DNA from 2 places in the Exiguobacterium sp. GL_137 genome. Region 1 is predicted to be linked to the other one. Evidence: a T-box and tRNA genes for the amino acid it is inferred to sense, from the RefSeq annotation. Region 1 holds a T-box; the other holds one or more tRNA genes.

Region 1 (7,311 bases):
GTAAGCGGAAATTACCGATTCATATCATTGCCTGCAGTATGGGAGCGCTTGTCGTCAACCGACTGCTTCAAGAATATGAGTTGCCGATGGCGAGCCTGACGTTTATCTCGCCGTTATTTGATTGGCACAATTCCAAGCAATTGGGAGGCGTCAAACAAGTCTTCGCGAGTGCCTTCGACCGGTTCCGTCCGGATGCTCCGCTTGGGACATTACCGTTCGGACAAAATAATGAGGATGCTGCTCGTCTCGGTGAACTGACGTACGCTGAATATCGTGAGATTGAAGAAGAAATTGTCATCCATGATGAAGAACGTAAGAAACTGCCGCGGGTCCAACTCGCTTGTTTTTATGCGCCGGACGATCAGTTTGCTGACGTCAAGTTGACGCTTGAGGTATGCCGGAAAATGGGTGGGGACCAGATTTATCTGCAACGTCTGCACGGGTTCCCGCACTTCAGTTTCGAACGCTTGAACACACGGTTTGCTGAAAAGTTGTTGCTGTTCCTGAAATTAGTGGAAGATTAATATGTTTTAAAAAGAGGGGTGCCGTCGCATACGACGGCACTCCTCTGTTGTTTAATCGAGTATTTGTTTTTTTAATTTTTTTTCAATCGCAACGATGAACGGCGGATTATTTTGCTGATTCAAGAAACGGTACTGCAAGACGGCATAATCCTGCTGGGGGAGCGATGAAACATGCTCCAGCACTGCATCACGTTCGCGGCGCCCTTCCAAGTGACCGTGATAAATCACGAGGACAACCAGACCACCGGGGACGAGGACCGGAAGAAGGGCCCGGAGTGCCTCTAGCGTTTCTTCTCCTGTCGTCGTGACGGATTTATCGCTTCCCGGTAAGTAACCAAGATTAAAGACTCCGGCACGAATCGGACGTTGTTCAGCAAATAACCGAGCGCCGACATGGATATGACTTTCGTGATACAAATCGACCCAATCGAAGACGTGAGCCGCCTGCAACCGACGGGTCGTTTCTTCGATTGCCTGCTCCTGGACATCAAAAGCGATGACCCGTCCGCCCGGTCCGACCTGTTCAGCAAGGAAATGCGTATCATGACCGTTCCCCGCAGTCATATCGACGACGCAATCCCCTTCATGGATGACTGATTCCAACAATTCTTTGGCATAAGGTAACACACGTGCAAGTGACATGGCAAAAACTCCTCTTTTTGATTGATATGCTCTATTTTTTTCTAAGTACCCGCAAAATCGACCCTTTAGTTAATTGTATCATTTTTCCGATTGTTCGTTTAAATCGAAGTTCCTTGACAGACGACAGAATAATTTCGTAAAGTGGCAAGGTTGGAAACTACATTGGAGGATACTTACCATGCCGAAATTACCTCGCGCGGTCTGGATTCTGGTATTGGCGATGGCAATCAATACGACAGGGTCCTCTTTTTTATGGCCGTTTAATACATTATACATTCATGACTATTTAGGGGAGTCGATGACGAAGGCCGGAATGGCCTTATTCGTCAACTCGGCTCTCGCCATCATCGGGAACTACATTGGTGGAAAAGCATTTGATCGGTTAGGTGGGAAACGCACACTTGTCATCAGTGTCATCGGACTCGTCCTTGCCTCAATCGGACTTTGGATGTTCCATCAGACTTTCACCGGTTATGTTCTGATGCTGGGATTAATCGGATTCGTCGGCGGAATGGTTTTTCCGACCATCTATGCTCTGACCGGTGTGATCTGGCCGGAAGGCGGGAGACGGGCGTTTAACGCAATCTATGTTGCTCAAAACGTCGGTGTGGCGCTCGGAACTGCTATCAGTGGGCAAATTGCGGCGATTGATATCCAATTCATCTTCATCGCAAATCTGATACTGTACTTGTTGTTTGCTGTGGTTCTGTTGGTAGGATTGAATTGGATTCAGGTCCATCCAATCAGACGTCAATCGATGTCGGCAAGCGAGGAAGTGCGGGAACCGCTCTCACGGAGTTCTGTCCGGACGATGTTGTATGTCTCGATTGGTTATGCACTGTTATGGTTTGTGTATGTTCAATGGCAGGGAACGTTTGCCGTGCATACAAAGTCACTTGGAGTAACAATTTCCGAGTATTCGATTTTATGGACGATCAACGGGGCGCTAATTGTGTTTGCACAACCGTTATTGACACCCGTCTTACGATGGTTTGGAGACGATTTGAAACGTCAGTTACTGACGGGGACAGGGATTTTTCTTTTGTCCTATGCCATCGTTCCCTTTGCGGGCGGATTCAAAATGTTTTTAGTGGCGATGATCATCTTGACGATTGGTGAGATGTTCATTTGGCCGGCAGTTCCTGCAATGGCAGCGCGCTTGGCTCCGATTGGTAAAGAAGGTGAGTTTCAGGGATACGTCAATATCGCCGCTTCGGCAGGCCGGATGATAAGTCCGACCGTCGGGGGACTGATTTATGATTTATCCGGTATGAATGCCGTGTTCCTGACGTTGATCGGATTGATTCTGGTGGCAGGATTCACATTCATTCGTGCTATACCAAGTAAGGCGATAAAATAAGTTCGAAAGACAGACGCGGTCGTTTGATGCCGCCATCTGTCTTTTTTTGAGGACGCATAATAAACATGTAAAACGGGTATTCAATTAAAAGGAAAATATTAATTGATTAACCAAATTAAAGAAAAAATATGTTTGACGTGTCGTGTGCCGGAGGTGTAAAAGATGAGGCAATGTATTTTCGTTGAAGATCAGCTGACTTGGACATCACTTGTCGAAAATAAATCACTTGATATTTTTTATAGCTATGAATACGTCCGTTTAAATGCACGGGCCGATGAAACGGCGGGACTGGTTTATTTTCAAGGTGCGTCAGGCGAACTATTTTATCCTTTTTTGAAGAGGCGTATTTTCGACACCGAGTATTTTGATATGATTACACCTTATGGTTATGGAGGTCCGGAAGTTGTTGGTGAACTGACGTTGGAAGAACTGGCAGATGCCAAGCGTTCTTTTCGGCAATGGGCCATGCGTCACAAAATTGTCTCGGAGCTGATTCGGTTTAATCCATTGACGGAAAATCAAAAACGGATAGCGGATTGGACGAAAACGGAATTCATCCGCCACACGACGAGCATCGATCTTCGGCCAACCGTGGAAGAAATCATGCAAACGTTTCATAAGAAAAACCGGAGTATGATCCGGAAGTCATTGGCGTCAGAGCTGACAGTCCGTCGGGGATCAAAAGAAGATTTGCCAACTTTTATCCGTCTTTATTACCAAACGATGGACCGGAAAGATGCCTCTTCCCATTACTATTTTACACCTGAATACTTTGAACAACTGTTTCAGCCGACACAGCTGTGTGAACCGTTATTGTTGATTGCCGAGTGGAGAGGGGAAGCCGTCGGTGGTTATTTCGTATTGCTTGGACAAGAGTATGCACACGGACATTTGATTGGATGTCAACGGGATGAACATAAACTGTTTCCGAATCAGCGACTGGAATATGAGGCGATCTTACATTCCAAGACGGCAGGGATGGTCGAACACCATTTAGGCGGCGGATATAAGGAACGGGACAGTCTGTTTGAAAGCAAGTGCCGTTACACAGGATACCGGATGTTTGAATACCACCAAGGAAAAACGATTCTTCTGCCTCATGTCTATGAAAAATTGTGCCAACGCTATGGAAGTGATCAAGACGTAGACTATTTCCCGGAATACCGCTACCAAGAGACGGTTTTAGCGACATGAATCCACCTGATCGTCTGCGGATGATCAGGTTTTTTGGTAGGCTGATAGCAGGAGGGGAAAAAATGAAAAAAACAGGTCTGATTTTTGATATGGATGGTGTCATTCTCGACAGTGAAATTCAATATTTTAAAGTCCACCAACACATGTTTAAGACGTTATCTATCCCGCTCGATCATACGCAGTATGCGACATTCATGGGGAAAACAGGAGACGAGATGTGGGAAGAACTGATTACACAACATGAGTTACCTCACTCTACGGAAGCATTACTGGCACTCGAACATGAATTATTCCAGCAACACGCGAAGCCGGAAGCATGCGGCCTAAAAGACGGAGTCAAAGAATTGATGGAACTGGCCCGCATGGAAGGATACCGGATTGCGATTGCTTCTTCCAGTTCACTTGAAAAAATCACACGCGTCATCACGCATTATGGATTGACGGTCGATGCGTACACGAGCGGATTTGAAGTCCCGCGGTCGAAGCCGGATCCGGCGATTTTCCGCTTGGCGGCGCAACGGATTGATCAAGCACCGGAGGCTTGTATCGTGATTGAAGATGCAGCGAACGGGATGATCGGGGCGAAGGAAGCAGGAATGGAAGTCATCGCCTTGCTGGATGAACGGATGCCGGCACAAATCCTGCATCACGCGGACCACGTCGTCTCGTCGCATGCGGCAATCGGAGAAATTTTACGGAACCGTTGACGATAAGGGAAGATTCAGCTTACACTAACACATAGATAGTCCATTGCGACGAACTGAAGTAGTAAGGGAGTCATTCCGTTTAGAGAGCTGGTGATCGGTGCAAACCAGTCGGAATCGTCCGTGAACTCGTCAGGGAGCATGATTCGTGAAATCAAGTAGCGAACTCCGGTCCTTCACACCGTTATCCGTGAATCAAGTGGTCTGCTTCAGCAGACAACGTGGGTGGTACCGCGGGAGACAAACCGGTCTTTCGTCCCTATTCCTAGGGGCGGAGACCGGTTTTTTGTATATTCAGAGGAGGAATAGAGATGCCGTACAATCATCGTGAAATCGAACCGAAATGGCAAGCGCGCTGGGAACAGGACAATGCGTTCGTCACAACAGAAGATCCGGAAAAAGAAGGTTTTTATGCGTTAGACATGTTTCCTTATCCATCGGGAGCAGGACTCCATGTCGGACACCCAGAAGGATACACGGCAACGGATATCCTCGCACGGATGAAACGGATGCAGGGGTACAACGTCCTTCATCCGATGGGATGGGATGCGTTTGGACTTCCAGCGGAACAGTATGCCCTTGATACAGGGAATGATCCGCGGGAGTTTACAGCGCAAAACATCGAGACGTTCAAACGTCAGTTAAAAGATTTAGGATTCTCATATGATTGGGATCGTGAAATCAATACGACGGATCCAAATTATTACAAATGGACACAGTGGATCTTTACGAAATTGTATGAACAAGGACTTGCTTTCGTTGACGAAGTCGCGGTTAACTGGTGTCCGGCGCTTGGAACAGTCCTTGCGAACGAGGAAGTCATCGACGGACTGTCGGAGCGTGGCAATCATCCCGTCGTCCGTGTTCCGATGCGGCAGTGGGTCTTAAAAATCACAGAGTATGCGGGCCGTTTACTCGAAGATTTAGATGAACTAGACTGGCCAGAATCGGTGAAAGAAATGCAACGGAACTGGATCGGAAAATCGGAAGGGGCGGAAATCGACTTTACGATTGACGGTCATAAAAAACAAGTGACGGTCTTTACGACACGTCCGGATACAGTTTTCGGGGCAACTTACCTTGTTCTTGCACCGGAGCATCCGTTCGTCGCGGACATCACGACAGCCGATCATGAAGAAGCTGTTAAAACGTATATCGCATCTGTTCAGACGAAATCAGACTTGGAGCGGACAGATCTTGCGAAAGAAAAAACAGGCGTCTTCACGGGAGCTTTTGCCGTCAATCCGATTTCCGGAGAACGTCTGCCGATCTGGATCGCCGATTATGTCCTCGCGACATATGGGACAGGCGCCATCATGGCCGTACCGGCACATGACGAGCGAGATCATGAATTTGCGAAACAGTTTGACCTGCCAATCATCGAAGTCGTAACAGGCGGTAACGTCGACGAAGCAGCGTACACGGGTGAAGGAGAGCACGTCAATTCACAGATGCTCGACGGACTATCAAAACAAGAAGCGATTGAGACAATCATCGCTGAACTTGAGACGAATCAAGTCGGACGCAAAAAAATCACTTTCCGGTTGCGTGACTGGTTATTCAGCCGTCAACGGTACTGGGGTGAGCCGATTCCGGTCGTCCACATGGAAGACGGAACGATGAAGACGCTCGATAAATCAGAACTTCCGCTTGAATTGCCGATGATTCCGGAAATCAAGCCGTCGGGAACGGGTGAATCTCCACTCGCTCTTGCTGAAGACTGGCTCGATTACACGGATCCGGTCACAGGACTTAAAGGGCGTCGTGAGACGAATACGATGCCACAATGGGGCGGCAGCTGCTGGTATTACCTTCGCTTCATCGATCCGCACAATGAAGAAGCGATTGCCGATCCGGAAAAATTAAAATACTGGCTCCCGGTTGATATTTACATCGGAGGGGCTGAACATGCCGTACTTCATTTACTCTACGCCCGCTTCTGGCACAAAGTCTTGTATGATATCGGTGTCGTACCGACGAAAGAACCATTCCAAAAGTTATATAACCAAGGGATGATTCTCGGAGAAAACAACGAAAAAATGTCGAAATCACGCGGAAACGTCATCAATCCGGATGAAATCGTCAAATCGCACGGTGCGGATACGCTCCGTTTATATGAGATGTTCATGGGACCACTGGATGCTTCAGTTTCCTGGTCGGAGAACGGTCTAGACGGAGCACGTCGTTTCCTTGACCGCGTCTGGCGTCTGTTTGAACGGACAGCGGACATTCAAGACGTGACGACAGTCGATGTGGACTTTGAACGTGTCTACCACCAGACGGTTAAGAAAGTAACGGAAGATTTCACGAATATTCAGTTCAACACCGGCATTTCGCAGTTGATGGTCTTCGTCAACGAAGCAAACAAACAACCGGTCTTGCCACGCCATTTCCTTCGTGGATTCATTCAATTATTGACTCCGGTTGCTCCGCACTTAGGGGAAGAGTTATGGGAACAACTTGGCTTTGACGACACCTTGACATATGCGGTATGGCCGACATTCGATGAAACGAAACTCGTCAGCGATACAATGGAATTCGTCATTCAAGTCAACGGCAAAGTCCGTTCGAAGCTCGTCATCAGCATCGACGCAACGAAAGAAGAAATTGAAGCTCTTGCGTTTGCAGATGAAAAAACACAAGAGTGGATTGGTGATAAAACGGTTCGAAAAGTCATCGTCGTCCCGAAAAAACTGATCAACATCGTAGCAAACTAAGCTGAAACCCCTCATCTGATTTAATCAGATCGAGGGGTTTTCGATTATCTCCGTCGCAAGTCCGCTTTTTTTTTAGGGCGCCTTCTGCTAAACTGAATCAGAAACCGAGACAGAAAGGCGATTTGTGTAAATGAAACGAACTTATATAGTCTATACAACGATTTTTGCCG
Region 2 (7,311 bases), 570 kb from region 1:
TTTCGGCATGACCCCAGTCGATGCCGTTTTTCGTCGTCAACGCATCCGTGCGGCGTTTCAGGACTTTCTCAAGTTTATGGAAAACGTTAAATCCACTCGGCCACTCGAGGAGTTGCTCGTTATAGTCCGTCAATTTCTCGACCGCAACCCCTGTCTCGATGTGCGGGACTCCTTTGAAGACGACATCCGGCATGACGCCGCCGTATTCTTTTTCCACATTCGGGACTTTCTCCCGGGCCGCTTTCATCATCTCATTGATGTCCGCTTCAATCTTCGTCACATCTTCTTTTGCGACATCGCCCTGTTCTACCAGTTGCTTGGCATACAGAACGCGTGCTGAATCATGTTTATGGATTAAATCGTAGAGAACGGGATTCGTATTCATCGGCTCATCCATCTCGTTATGTCCGAAGCGACGATACCCGATCAAGTCAATCAAAACGTCCTTGTTGAATGTTGCACGGTATTCGCTAGCGAGCAATGCTACGGCCAGACAACTTTCCGGTTCATCCGCATTGACGTGGAAAACAGGAATCTCGTAGCCTTTTGCCAAATCACTCGAATAGCGTGTTGAACGGGAATCAGTCGGTTCTGTCGTAAAACCAATCGTATTGTTGGCAATGATATGAATCGTTCCGCCCGTATTGTATCCTTTTAAGTTAGTTAAATTAAGCGTTTCAGCAACAATCCCCTGTCCCGGGAACGCAGCATCACCGTGAATAAGAATGGCAGCCGCTTTTCCCTGTTCCTGACGAGGTGCTCCTTTTTGTGAGCGGTCGTCTTGCGCAGCCCGTGTAAACCCTTCGACGACAGGATCGACGAATTCAAGGTGAGACGGATTGTTGGCAAGCGTCATTCGAACGTTGCTCGATTGTTGCTCCATCTTCCGGTTTAATCCGAGGTGATACTTGACGTCCCCCGTCCAACCGTACGTGATCCCGATTGATCCTTCTGAGGGAACCAAATCATGGTTCGGCGCATGTTGGAACTCTGCAAAAATCATTTCATATGGTTTTCCTAAAACGTGCGCTAAGACATTCAGTCGTCCCCGGTGCGCCATTCCGATGTTGATCGTTTCCGATCCGTTGGCAATCAGATGTCCAACAATCGTATCGAGTAACGGAACCATCGCATCAAGTCCTTCGATTGAAAAACGTTTTTGTCCAACGTATGTTTTATGCAAATATTTCTCAAATAATTCGGTTTCCGCTAAACGTTTGAACAATTGCTTTTTTTGATCAATTGTCAGCTTAGCTGTCAATGCCCCTTGTTCAATCTTTTGCCGCAACCATTTCTTTTCATCCAAGTCATCGACATGTTGAAATTCAACCGCTGCCGCCCCCGTGTACTGAGCCTTTAAGTGCTCGATTCCTTCAAAAGCATCTTGAAGATGAGCCGGTGGTTCTGGACAAACGAGTGTGACAGGCATGGCGCGTAAATCGGTTTCTGTCAATCCGAATTGACGGAGCTCGAGCAGTTCTGTTTCCCGTGGATGATCTTTGAGCGGATAAATATCAGCTGCAAGATGACCTTTCGCCCGAATCTGATCAGCTAATCGACTCGCGGCCAAATACTTTTCGAAATCTCCCGTTTCGACCGTTTGCTTCGTTACACGTTCTGAAACCGGAGCACCATTTTGTTCAAAATATGCCCGTGTTTCTTCATCGACTGAAGAAGCATCTTCTAAAAAGCGTTCATACAATTCAATGATGTACCCAAGGTTTGGTCCATAAAATGCTTGTTGGTCCTGGCTTGCCATGTACGGTTCCCCCCGTTTCATTCGTTTCACTCCTGTACTGCATCAGTACGTTTCCAGCTCTCTACCTGTTAGCGCTTTCAAATCATATGACATAAAAATTCGATAATCGTCATGTTCCTGACATTTCATCCGAACATAACCCTTAACGAAGGCCTGTATGTCAAAAGTGTTTGCCTTAGTTATTATATTACTACTTCTTTTAGGTCAGTGCGTTTCGAATTCCCAATTTCTCCGTCACAAATGTATAAGTTTTTCTTATGACTGTACCCTGTGTTCTTTATGATTGAAACGTCTCTAGGCGAAAACAGGCGTTTTCATTAAAAAAAGCAGGAATGACCTCCCTGAAGGTCATTCCTGCTTCATTTCATCATTTACAAAACTTTACTTAAAAAAGACTGTGTCCGTTCGTGTTGCGGAGAATCAAACAATAAACTCGGAATGTTTTCTTCGACGATAAAACCACCGTCCATGAAAAGAACACGATCCCCGACTTCACGGGCAAATCCCATCTCGTGCGTAACGACAATCATCGTCATCCCTTCGAGTGCCAATTGCTTCATAACGGCAAGAACATCCCCGACCATCTCTGGATCGAGTGCGGATGTCGGTTCGTCAAACAACATGATTTTCGGATTCATGGCCAGAGCACGGGCAATGGCGACCCGTTGTTTTTGACCACCGGACAGTTCACCCGGATAATTATCCGCTTTTTCCCGTAATCCCACTTTATCCAGCAATTCGAAAGCCCGCTGTTTCGCTTGAGTTTTATCCGTTTTCCGAACCTTCATCGGTGCAAGCGTCACGTTCTCGAGCACCGTCTTATGTGGAAACAAGTTGAAGTGTTGAAACACCATCCCTACTTCTTCCCGTACTTTATTGATATCGACTTTCGGATCCGTAATGTCGTGTGTATCAACAATCACGGTCCCTCCTGTAATATCCTCCAGCCGGTTTAAACAGCGGAGAAACGTACTTTTTCCGGATCCTGAAGGTCCGATGACACAAACGACTTCTTTTTCTTGAATCTCAACCGAAATATCCTTTAACACTTCGTTTGAACCAAATGACTTTTTTAATTGTTTTACTTCAATGATACTCATCGCAGTGTAAACCTCCGTTCCAAGAATTTCCCTAACAATGAAAGGAGATAGATGACGACGAAGTACATCAGACCGACAACTGTCCAAACGATGAACGGTTCAAATGTCGTCGCCTGTTGCACTTGTCCCTGTTGCGTCAAATCCGCGATCCCGATGATCGATAGTAACGACGTATCTTTTAGACTGATGATCGATTGGTTCGTAATCGTCGGCAACATCCGGCGGAAGGCTTGCGGTAAAACGATTTGCGTCATCGTTTGACGTCCTGTCATCCCGAGTGATCGTGAGGCCTCGGTTTGACCTTTATCAATCGATTGAATCCCTGCCCGGATGATTTCAGCAAAGTAGGCTCCGGCATTGATCGCAACTGTCAGGATTCCGGCATACATCCGGTCCATGGACAACCACTCGAGCGAGTTGAGTCCAAAATAGATAAAGAACAATTGGACGATAAAGGGGGTTCCCCGAATAACATCGATGTAGACGATGGCGATACCGTTTAAAATCTTAAGTGGTGATAAACGCATCAATGCGACGATCAAGCCGATTAAAAATCCGACGATGACCGCGATGATAAAGATATAAAGGGTGATCTGTAACCCTTCCAAGAAAAACGGAAACGCCGTTTTTGCGACTTCCATCAGTGACTCAACTCCCTTGTCATTCGTTCAAATAGCTTATTTCAAATACGTATCGACGATTTTGTCGTACTCGCCGCTTTCTTTCAGGTTAGCCAGTCCTTTATTGATTTTTTTCAACAACTCTTCGTTTTCACCTTTTAAGACAGCGATTCCGTAGTTATCCCCGTTCAAACGGTCTCCGACGAGTTTCAGACCAAGATTTTGTTGTTTGTTGGCATACGAGATGACCGGATAATCTTCAATCAATGCTGCAGCATTTCCGTTTTTGACTTCTTGGAACATGGCTGGACTGTCATTGAATTGTGTGACTGTGATACCGAGTTTATCTGCATTGTCCGTCGCATATTTTGCACCTGTCGTTCCTTTTTTGACCGCGACTTTCTGTCCTTTTAAATCATCGACCGACTTGATTTTATTGTTGTCATCTTTGACGACTAAAATCAATCCGGCTTTAAAGTACGGATCGGAGAACGTGACGACTTTTTTCCGCTCCGGCGTGATACTCATACCGGCAATTGCAACATCCAACTGGTTCGCTTGAAGAGCCGGAATGATTCCGCTGAAGTCCATTGCTTCAAACTTGATTTTAAACCCTTGATCCTTTGCAATGGCTTTGATGAGATCGATATCGATCCCCTTGTACGTGTCCCCGTCTTTATATTCGAACGGTGGATACGTGACATCGATTCCGACTTTATACGTCTTGTCTTTCGACACCTCGTCCTGTGATCCGATACTGCATGCACTCAATACCATTAAACAGCTGAGCAGTAAAAATAAAACCGATAAATGCTTTTTCATGTTGTTACTCCTCTCTTGAAGACAAATAAGACAAATGCCTTCTCCCTTGTAATTTCCTTAAAATCTTTTCCTTAACACATATTTTATCAGAAAAATTCAAATTTTACGAACAAACTTGTTAAGGACATGAATCAAAAATTTTTATAAAAAAAATAGAAGCCCACTTCTTACGAAGAGTACTCCTATTTTCACTTAAAAATGCCGCCGAGAGGACTTGAACCTCCACGGTGTTGCCACCACTAGATTCTGAGTCTAGCGCGTCTACCAGTTCCGCCACGACGACTTCTATTTATGTTATTAGAATACTAAATAGTGTTTTTGATGTCAACGATTTCACGCATTTTTTTTACACGCGTTCCATTGGTTCGCCTAAAATCCGACGGACAAATGTTTCGACGACCGCATCATAAGTGTCCGGATCTTCAAAGTACGCCATCGCGTGGGCAGCATTCGGAATGACTACCAATTCTTTTTCTGTCGGACAGGCTTGATACAATTCATAGACCATCGAGGTTGGAACAAACGTATCCGCTCCACCGTGTAAAAACAGAATTGGCACCGTCGCCCGCTTCACTTGTTTAAGTGCAGACGCTTCACTGAAAAAATAACCTGCTTTCATTTTCGTCAAAATGCTTGTCATCGTCAAAAATGGAAAATGGGGCAGACGGTACATCCGTTTCATTTGATAGGCAAGGACGGCATTGACCGACGTGTAGGCACAATCGGAGATAATTCCTTTGATTTGCGGCGGCAAAACTTCACCACTTGTCATCAGAACGGTCGCTCCCCCCATTGAGACACCATGTAAGAAAATCGCACTTTCTTGTCCAAGACGGGCCACCAGGTACTCGGTCCACCGAAGACAATCTTCACGGTCATGCCAACCAAATCCGATATAGTTCCCGTCACTTTTTCCGTGTCCTCGGTTGTCCGGCATCATGACATGGAAACCGGCTTGATGATACAGATACGCAAATCCGGCTAAGTCTGTTCCGACTCCACCGTATCCGTGAACTAAAATGACGACCCGATTCGATGGAACAAGCGGCGGTAAGTAATGCCCGCGTAAGGTTAATCCATCATGCGCCTTTACTTCAATCAGCTCCAGCGGCTGTTCTTTGATCCACGTTTGACCCGGTTGCATCAGACGGACCATCTCGTCACTCAAATCACGGTTGTTGGATAAAAAGGGTTTCGGATTGGTCGCAATCGCCATTTCATAAAAGTAATAACTCGCCGCGAGCATCCCTGAACCGATTACACCTAAGCCGATTTTTGTTCGTGTTCGCATTGCTTCCACTCCTCATCTGCTCTTATAAATCAATTTGTAATTGTGCCGAAGACTCGGCATCTTCTTCTTGTAAAATTTGTTGCCGCAGACGATGTTCGTGTTGTGCCTTTCGGTAAGCAAATTCCTGAACTAATTCTTGTCCTGTGAAACCTTCGTCGACGATGTCCGACAGCAAATCCGTTTCCGTCGTGACGATTTCCTGTGGATTGCGGATAATCAACACTTGACCGACCTGCGCCAACATCAGTTCATCTTTTAACTGTAATGCATCATAAAATGGTTCAGGTAAGGTCATCCGACGTGTTTCCGGATTGATGTGTATCCGTTTATACGCTGCTAACGATTGAAACTTCCGACTCGCCATATCTGTCCTCCTCTTCTAGATCACTGAAACGTCATGTCTAATCTAGAATCTTTTCCTTGAATCGTGATGGTTGCCGATGCTCCGTTGACGAGTGTCATTTGCGGCGGTTGATGTCCGATGTCGAGATCGTAAAACACCGGGATATTCAACAGTCTTTTAAACGTTTCATAGACATCTAGGATCGTATAATCTTCGATCGTCCGACCACCTGCCGTTCGTCCGAACACGATTCCAGATGTCCGCTCGAACCAACCCGCGAGATACATCTGCATCAGTGAACGGTGAACGTCAGTAGCGCTCGCTTCCGACACTTCGAAATACCAAAGAATCGGTTCTTCGTTAATCTGGTTTTCCTGAAATGCTGCTACGTCTCCATACGGCGTTCCGATGAGATGACGAATCGTCTCAAGACACCCGCCAAGCAACCGCCCGGATACCTGTTTTTGTGTCGGATCCAGCGTTTTCCACTCTGTCGTTGCATCAAGATGATACATATAACGTTCTGGTCGTTCTGAATGGTTCCATTTGGTTTGATACAGATCAGACGTCCACTGAGTGACGGTCCCTCCGGCAGGCGTCGCCAGCACTCGCCGCCAGGCTGTCGTCGTTTCATCCCATTCTTCGCTGCGCATGTCTACAAAATTCGGTCCATGTGCTGTCGCGATGCCTGTCTTGACTGTGATGGCAAACAGGAGCGTACTGATATCCGAGTACCCAAGCAACCATTTTACCGGGATTCGTTCGAAATCCAAAAACGGTAATACATCAATCGCCCGTTCTCCTCCAAAAGGTGGAAGGATTGCATCGATTTCCGGATTTTTCAGCATCTCATTCAGTTCATCCGCTCGTGTTTGAGCCGGAGCGCTTTCCGCCTGATGTTGCGTCCAAACCGTTTGTCCGATTGTGACTGCCATTTGCCGATCCTGGAGACGCAACGTTGCTTCCTCGAGCATTGAATGTAAGTTTTCCGGCACTCCGGAAGACGGAGCTGTCACACCGATTGTTTGGCCGGTCCAGCCTAAAAAGGGATAGCGCATGATTGTTTCCTCCTGACGATGTTGGATTTTTCAGTTCATCGAAGCCACTAATCGGCTGAGTTGTTCGACTTTCCGGGTAAACGGTTCGATTGGAACGATTCGTGCTTCCCGGTGAAGTTCTTTTCCTTGAACAAAAAACAACAAAGAAGGCGCGGTAAACACCGAAAATTCTCCGACAATTTCCGGGACGGTAACCAAGTCAACATGTCCAGACCGAAATTCGGGATGATTTGCCAAAATCGGTTCGATTTGTGGAAACAACGAGGCACAAACGCCACAGCCCGGACTGGAAATATAAATGAAACTTGCCGATTCTTG

What was found. A T-box is a leader RNA that pairs with one kind of tRNA and senses whether it is charged. The one in region 1 lies ahead of leuS (leucine--tRNA ligase), so its partner is inferred to be a tRNA-Leu.
Region 2: it has a tRNA-Leu gene. The T-box ahead of leuS (leucine--tRNA ligase) is inferred to sense a tRNA for this amino acid. The anticodon was not compared.

Annotation. Positions count from the first base shown of each region.
Region 1 is NZ_CM174406.1:2,266,794-2,274,104, reverse strand. It holds gene AC3IRK_RS11925 (alpha/beta fold hydrolase) at 1-524, shown strand, start outside; gene mnmM (tRNA 5-(aminomethyl)-2-thiouridylate-methyltransferase MnmM) at 576-1,166, opposite strand; gene AC3IRK_RS11915 (MDR family MFS transporter) at 1,345-2,526, shown strand; gene AC3IRK_RS11910 (peptidoglycan bridge formation glycyltransferase FemA/FemB family protein) at 2,689-3,720, shown strand; gene AC3IRK_RS11905 (HAD family hydrolase) at 3,783-4,427, shown strand; T-box leader at 4,467-4,688, shown strand; gene leuS (leucine--tRNA ligase) at 4,736-7,141, shown strand; gene AC3IRK_RS11895 (hypothetical protein) at 7,272-7,311, shown strand, end outside.
Region 2 is NZ_CM174406.1:1,696,501-1,703,811, forward strand. It holds gene AC3IRK_RS09065 (2-oxoglutarate dehydrogenase E1 component) at 1-1,780, opposite strand, end outside; gene AC3IRK_RS09070 (amino acid ABC transporter ATP-binding protein) at 2,131-2,859, opposite strand; gene AC3IRK_RS09075 (amino acid ABC transporter permease) at 2,856-3,500, opposite strand; gene AC3IRK_RS09080 (transporter substrate-binding domain-containing protein) at 3,537-4,256, opposite strand; tRNA gene AC3IRK_RS09085 (tRNA-Leu) at 4,501-4,584, opposite strand; gene AC3IRK_RS09090 (alpha/beta hydrolase) at 4,648-5,592, opposite strand; gene AC3IRK_RS09095 (hypothetical protein) at 5,615-5,956, opposite strand; gene AC3IRK_RS09100 (S66 family peptidase) at 5,977-6,993, opposite strand; gene AC3IRK_RS09105 (thioredoxin family protein) at 7,024-7,311, opposite strand, start outside.